2 regions of the Veillonella sp. 6_1_27 genome follow, and region 2 is predicted to be linked to the other one. Evidence: riboswitches for the same ligand, from Rfam matches in the RefSeq annotation. Region 2 holds a riboswitch; the other holds the start of a gene.

Region 1 (3,427 bases), 140 kb from region 2:
AAGCGCATCATAATATTGAATTGCCAGATGCGGTGTTGAAAGCAGCTGTAGATTATTCCGTACAGTATATTCCACAACGTAGCTTGCCTGATAAAGCCATTGATTTAATCGATGTAACAGCAGCTCACTTGGCATCTCAACATCCTGTAACAGATATTAAAACATTGGAAGCAGATATTGCTGATGCTAAAGCAAAACAAGAGGAATATGCTCAAAAAGAAGACTATGAATCTGCGATTAATGAAAAAATGCGTATTCAAAAGTTACAAGCAGAGCTTGATAACCATACAGAAAATCAAAAGGTAGTGGCTAAGGTTAACGATGTAGCAGAAGCCGTTGAAAGAATGACAGGTATCCCTGTATCTCAAATGGGTGCATCCGATATCGAGCGCTTGAAAGACATGAAATCTCGTTTAGAAGCTCATGTAATTGGTCAAGATAAAGCAGTAGAAGCTGTATCTAAAGCAATTCGTCGTAACCGTGCAGGCTTTGACGAAGGCAACCGTCCAATCGGTAGCTTCTTATTCGTAGGTCCTACTGGCGTTGGTAAAACAGAATTAGCTAAACAATTAGCTCTAGATATGTTTGGTAACAAAGATGCAATCATTCGCTTGGATATGTCCGAATATAGTGATCGCACAGCCGTATCTAAATTAATCGGTGCTACAGCTGGTTATGTTGGTTATGAAGATAACTCTAACACATTGACTGAACGCGTACGTCGTAATCCTTATTCCATCGTATTATTCGATGAAATCGAAAAAGCAGACCCTCAAGTTATTACATTACTTTTACAAGTATTGGACGATGGTCGCTTAACAGATGGTCAAGGTAACACAGTAAACTTTAAAAATACCGTTATCATCGCTACATCCAATGCGGGTTTTGGTTATGGTAATGACAATGATGATGAAAATAAAGTAGATGTAATGGAACGCATCGCTCCATTCTTCCGTCCAGAGTTCTTGAATCGCTTCAACGCAGTTATCGAGTTCAATCAATTGAGCAAAGAAGATTTGAAAAAAATTGTAGATTTGATGCTTGATCAAGTGAATAAAACTTTAGCTAAAAAAGATATCACTCTTGATGTAACAGATGCAGCTAAAGAATTGTTGATGGAACAAGGGTATGACAAAACTATGGGCGCTCGTCCATTACGTCGTGTTATCGAATCTGAAATCCGCGATAATGTAACTGATTTCTACTTGGATCACATCGATGCTAAACACTTGCTTGCCGATGTTAAGGATGGTCATATTGTAATCTCTGAAAAAGCAGATTCCGATGATAGCAAAGACCAAGATAAGGCTGAGAAATAAATAATAGACGTAAAAGTGTCGGAATAATCATTTGACAAATCTGAATAAAGTAGTAATATTAATAGCATAATTATATAGTGAGTATGCAAGGGAGCCTATTATATAGGCTGAGAAAGGGCTGCGAGCACCTGACCTTTATACCTGATCGGGATCATGCCCGCGTAGGAAGCACGCTAATACTTAATATGGGTATCGATCATTTTGTTCGATACCCATTTTTGCATACCTAACTATATATGTCTTTTATATAGGAGGATGTAAAAATGTTTATGACACAATTGGAATCGGCTGTGGCTGGTGTAGTTACGAAGGAAATGAAAGTTGTCGCGGAAAAAGAACGTATGGATGAAGAGGTATTACGTTCCCTAGTGGCCTCAGGCAAGGTTGTTATTCCTTGTAACAAGCAACATACTAGCATTTCGCCAGAGGGGATTGGTAAGCGTCTTAGAACTAAAGTCAATGTTAATTTAGGTACATCAAAAGACGTTACTGATTATGATAGCGAAATTGAAAAGGTTAATCGAGCTATTCGACTTGGAGCAGAGTCAATCATGGATCTTTCAACTCATGGTGATACTCGTATTTTTAGACGTAAATTAATCGAGACATCACCAGTAATGATTGGTACGGTGCCTATTTATGATAGTGTCATTCATCATCAAAAAGATTTAGGTGAATTAACGGCTCAAGACTTCTTGGACACTATCCGATTACACGCTCAAGATGGTGTAGATTTTATTACTATCCACAGTGGTATTACGAGAAAAACAATAGATCAAATCAAGAATCATAAACGGTTGCTTAATATTGTTAGCCGCGGAGGTAGTTTGGTATTTGCGTGGATGAGCATGACAGGCCATGAAAATCCATTCTACGAATACTATGATGAAATCTTAAAGATTTGCAAAGAATATGATGTTACGTTGTCTTTAGGTGATGCTTGTCGTCCAGGTTGCTTGGCGGATGCCACTGATGTGTGCCAAATTGAAGAGCTTGTAAGGCTTGGTGAATTGGCAAAACGAGCGAAACAATATGGTGTACAAGCTATGATTGAAGGACCTGGGCATGTACCTTTACATCAAATACAAATGAATATGGAGATACAAGAGTCCTTGTGTGATGGAGCGCCATTCTATGTGTTGGGACCGCTCGTCACAGATATTGCTCCAGGCTATGACCATATTACGGCTGCTATTGGTGGCGCTGTAGCGGGTATGTATGGTGCATCCTTCTTATGCTACGTTACACCAGCGGAACATTTAGCCTTACCAAATGCAGATGATGTAAAAGACGGAATTATGGCTTTCAAAATAGCGGCGCATGCTGCAGATATTGCTCGTGGTATTCCTAATGCAAGAGATATAGATGACACTATGGCTAAGGCACGTCAAGTTCTCGATTGGAAGGCACAATATGCTTGTGCCCTTGATCCTGAACGGGCTCGTTCTATTCGTGAAAGTAGAGCACCGGAGGAAGACCATAGTGAAACCTGTTCGATGTGTGGCAAGTTTTGTGCTGTACGCAGTATGAATAAAGCTTTACAAGAAGAATATATTGATATTTTATAAGCTTTTTCATATGGGAGGTCATTATGGATTTGATTGTTAATGGAGAGCCAAAGTATGTTGTAGGTGAGCAACTTCATTTGATTCTTGATGAATTAGGCTATTCTGGTAAACACTTTGTAGTTGAGCTTAATGGAGAGATTCTTAGTAAGGAAGCATATACAACCACTAAATTAACGGCTGCTGACAGATTAGAAATCGTTAGCTTTGTAGGAGGTAATTGATATATTGGATACATTTACTATAGGTAATATTGGGGTAGGGCCTATTTTTTCTACACAAACAAAACCCAATGCTAATCCTGTAGGCATTTCTTATATATATTGGGCAAAGCAGTTTAGTAAGGCTCCCATTGTTGCTATTGGGGGCATTAAAACCACAAATGCTGATACCGTTTGGCAAGTGCATCCCGATTTTATTTGTGCCGTTTCTGAAATAACAGAATCGGATAATATACAAAATACTATTTATGAGCTCATGATGGGATATAGTAGGGTCAGATAAAAAAGAGTATACATACAAACCACAAGATTTTAATCTTGT
Region 2 (3,427 bases):
TAGAAGCTGTAGGAGATAGACATTGGACCTGTGAAGACGGGCTCATTGTGATTTCTAAATAACCATGGTTTATTTTTAGGAGTTATACTTTAGGAATATAGATATTAACGTTTATTGTAATATGCTCAAGTTTTATTTAATATAAAAGAACCTCCTTCATAAGTAATGAAGGAGGTTCTTTCTATTATAGTTTACTTTCTATAGTTGAATTAGCTGTTTTGCTTATACAGCCTACGATAACGGTTACGATGAATGCCATAACAAAGGATGGAAGCGTAGCACCTATTGTACTTTCACTATGTAACATATAGTGATATAAGCCAACGGATACAGCCCAGATTAGACCTCGTAGGAGATAGGCGGACAAACTTTTGACTGGTTGGCGATTGACAAAATAGTCTGCCAACAAGATGGCAATCATTGGAGCAAAGACGGATCCGATGAGATATAGGAATTCTGTAATATCGTCCATCGGATATAGGATAGCTGCAATGCTGCCGACAATGGTTATGATAGCAGCTACACCTTTGCTAGATGCTCCATTATAGATGGTCGTACTAGATACACCAGCTGAGTAAGCGTCCATAAAGGTCGTAGTTACTGTTGAGAAGATGATGACGATGAGCCCTGTAAGACCAAGGCCTGCGTTCATCATAATAGTAATGATAGAGTCCCCACCGCCGAAGATCGCCGCGCTAAGACCTAAGGTGTACATGGCGACGCTCGTTACGGTGTAGATGGTAGCACTTGTTAGTGATGCGGAGAAAGGATTGTTACTTTCACGGGTATAATCACTGATGAGAGGTAGCCAAGATAAGGGCATAGCGATTGATAGCTCAAGGGCTGCTATAAAGCTCATATTGCCGTTAGTCATGAGGCTACTGTCACTAGGCCATTGAGAAATCATGTGAACTCCCATGTAGAGTGTGAGGCCTAGTAATAAAACAGATACGATGGCTTGAATATAGCCTGTATTGTGAAGACCGATGAAGAGCCATAAAATGACGAGCGCCCCAATAGCAATAGTCCAAATCATAGGAGATAGAGGCGCCAGTTCTTGTAAGGCAAGCATGGCATCGTAAATCATGATACTAGTCCAACCGATGAGTTGGATCATATTTAAAAAGGCAAAGCCCTTTGCCCCTAGTGGGCCAAAGCTAAAGGCTGTCGTGTTCATACTGCCTTGCCGCAAGCGGCCACCGATGAGGCCAGCTCCAAAGAGCAGAATACCGCCGATGATATGGCCTAAGATGATGGCATATAGTCCTTGGGTGAGGCCTAAGGGTGCCAGATAGGTACCGGTCATGATCTCTGCTATAGATAGGGCGGCACCAAACCATATCATGGCAAACTGTGATTGTGTAATGTGTGTATCTTTCATACGTCCTCCTTGCCAGGAAGTCATAGAAAAAGCCGAGCTCACAGGAACTCGGCTATTAATCCTCTATGTTCCCTACGTTGGCATTATCCAAATCAGGTTATGGGTTAAAGCATTAGCTTACTCTCAGCCCACTCTTGTGAGCACCCCATTATGGTTTCATTATACGAGGTGGTGCGGGAACCGTCAATTCTTTTGTTGCATAGATTGTATAATGATGTTATAACTAGAGTATAAATATATATTGCCACTAGGGGTGCTTTTGCTGAGATTGACCATTCAAAACCCTAGACCTGATCCAGATAATACTGGCGTAGGGAAGTGGAGTGAAACATAATACTAAATTATTACGAGACCATTCCATTTGAGGTGGTCTCATTTTTATTTAGTTGGAGGTATTATGAAAAAACTGATTATTGCTAGTATATGTGTAGCCTTAGGTGTCGTCTTATCAACTACGTCGATTCCCATTGGCCCGGCCCGAATTTTTCCATTTCAACATATGATAAATGTGATCTTAGCCGTTATAGTTGGGGCGAGATTCTCTGTAGGCGCAGCCTTTAGTACCTCTTGTTTACGTAATGTACTAGCGCTAGGTTCTCCCTTAGCCTTTCCAGGCAGTATGATTGGCGCTTGGTTATCTGCGTATCTATATAAGAAGTACAATGCCATATGGGCGGCGGCTCTAGGAGAAATCATCGGTACAGGGATTATTGGTGCTCTTGTGAGCTATCCGATTGCTCATTTCCTATTAGGCAAACCATTGGCCTTGTTGACCTTGATTACATCCTTCTCCATGAGTTCTATTGGAGGCGCCTGTATTGGTTTCGTGGTATTACAAATCTTATCTCGACGTAATCTGCTACACAAGGAGGCATAATGAAATTACATACTGCATTGACAATTGCCGGTACTGACCCTAGTGGTGGCGCTGGCATTATGGCCGATCTAAAATCATTCCAAAGCCGCCATGTATATGGTATGGCAGTGGTTACCTCCGTAGTAGCCCAAAATACAACAGGGGTTCACCACGTAGAACACTTATCGCTAGAAAGCATAGAAAAACAGTTACACGATGTATATTCAGATATTCTTCCTCAAGCCGTTAAGACAGGCATGATTGCTTTACCAGAGATGATGGATCTCATCTATCCGTATGTGAGTAAGAACATCCCTTATGTGATGGATCCAGTTATGATTGCCACTAGCGGTGATCGACTTGTATCGGATGAGGCCGTCGATTTCTTAAAATCTAAACTCATTCCGGTCGCCACAGTCATTACACCTAATCGTAGCGAGGCAGAGGTGTTAGCAGACATGTCTATCTCTTGTGAAAGTGACATCACAATAGCAGCTAAGCGTATTTTACATGAATTAGGACCTCGAGTGGTTATTATAAAAGGCGGCCATATTGGAGATGATGCTACGGATTATGCTTTCACCAAAGATGGAGATGTGCGTACGTGGACGAGTCCTAAATATGATACTGTTCATACTCACGGTACGGGCTGTACCTTCTCAGCAGTTATTACGGCAGAGCTCGCTAAAGGACGTGATGTAATGGATGCTATTGGTATTGCAAAGGACTATATCGCTCTAGCTATTAAACATAACCCTGCACTTGGTCATGGCTGTGGACCTGTTAATCATATGGCTTATGGTTTATTGGTAAATGGCCCTCAAACGATGGATGAACTTTTGAAAAATGACTAGAGGAGATAGTTATATGATCTACAACAATCCAAATATAAATGGTTCAAATTGGCCCGAACTGAATATATTAGAGACTCTACGCAAAAAAAATCCTCTTGTTATTTGTATTACCAATGATGTGGTGCGGACCTTTACGGCTAATGGTTTACTAGCCATCGGTGCATCACCCGTAATGAGTGAGTGTAGCGAAGATTTAAAAGATCTTATCGTTCATGCTGCGGCTCTACTCATTAATATTGGGACAGTTACACCAGATAAGGTTACCTATTACAAAGAGGCTATTAAATTAGCGAAGGCTCATGAGGTACCTATTGTGCTAGACCCTGTGGGCTGTCA

The links. Region 2 has a riboswitch for thiamine pyrophosphate ahead of cytX (putative hydroxymethylpyrimidine transporter CytX). Riboswitches for the same ligand answer to the same signal wherever they lie in the genome.
Region 1: it holds a riboswitch for thiamine pyrophosphate, as region 2 does, so the genes downstream of both, thiC (phosphomethylpyrimidine synthase ThiC) here and cytX (putative hydroxymethylpyrimidine transporter CytX) in region 2, are expected to answer to the same signal.

The regions. Positions count from the first base shown of each region.
Region 1 is NZ_GG770217.1:23,129-26,555, reverse strand. It holds gene HMPREF0874_RS07140 (ATP-dependent Clp protease ATP-binding subunit) at 1-1,319, shown strand, start outside; TPP riboswitch at 1,397-1,504, shown strand; gene thiC (phosphomethylpyrimidine synthase ThiC) at 1,583-2,887, shown strand; gene thiS (sulfur carrier protein ThiS) at 2,911-3,108, shown strand; gene HMPREF0874_RS07125 (thiamine phosphate synthase) at 3,113-3,388, shown strand.
Region 2 is NZ_GG770217.1:164,486-167,912, reverse strand. It holds gene HMPREF0874_RS07825 (ATP-binding cassette domain-containing protein) at 1-62, shown strand, start outside; gene cytX (putative hydroxymethylpyrimidine transporter CytX) at 185-1,381, opposite strand; TPP riboswitch at 1,434-1,539, opposite strand; TPP riboswitch at 1,621-1,715, shown strand; gene thiW (energy coupling factor transporter S component ThiW) at 1,779-2,258, shown strand; gene thiD (bifunctional hydroxymethylpyrimidine kinase/phosphomethylpyrimidine kinase) at 2,258-3,091, shown strand; gene thiM (hydroxyethylthiazole kinase) at 3,105-3,427, shown strand, end outside.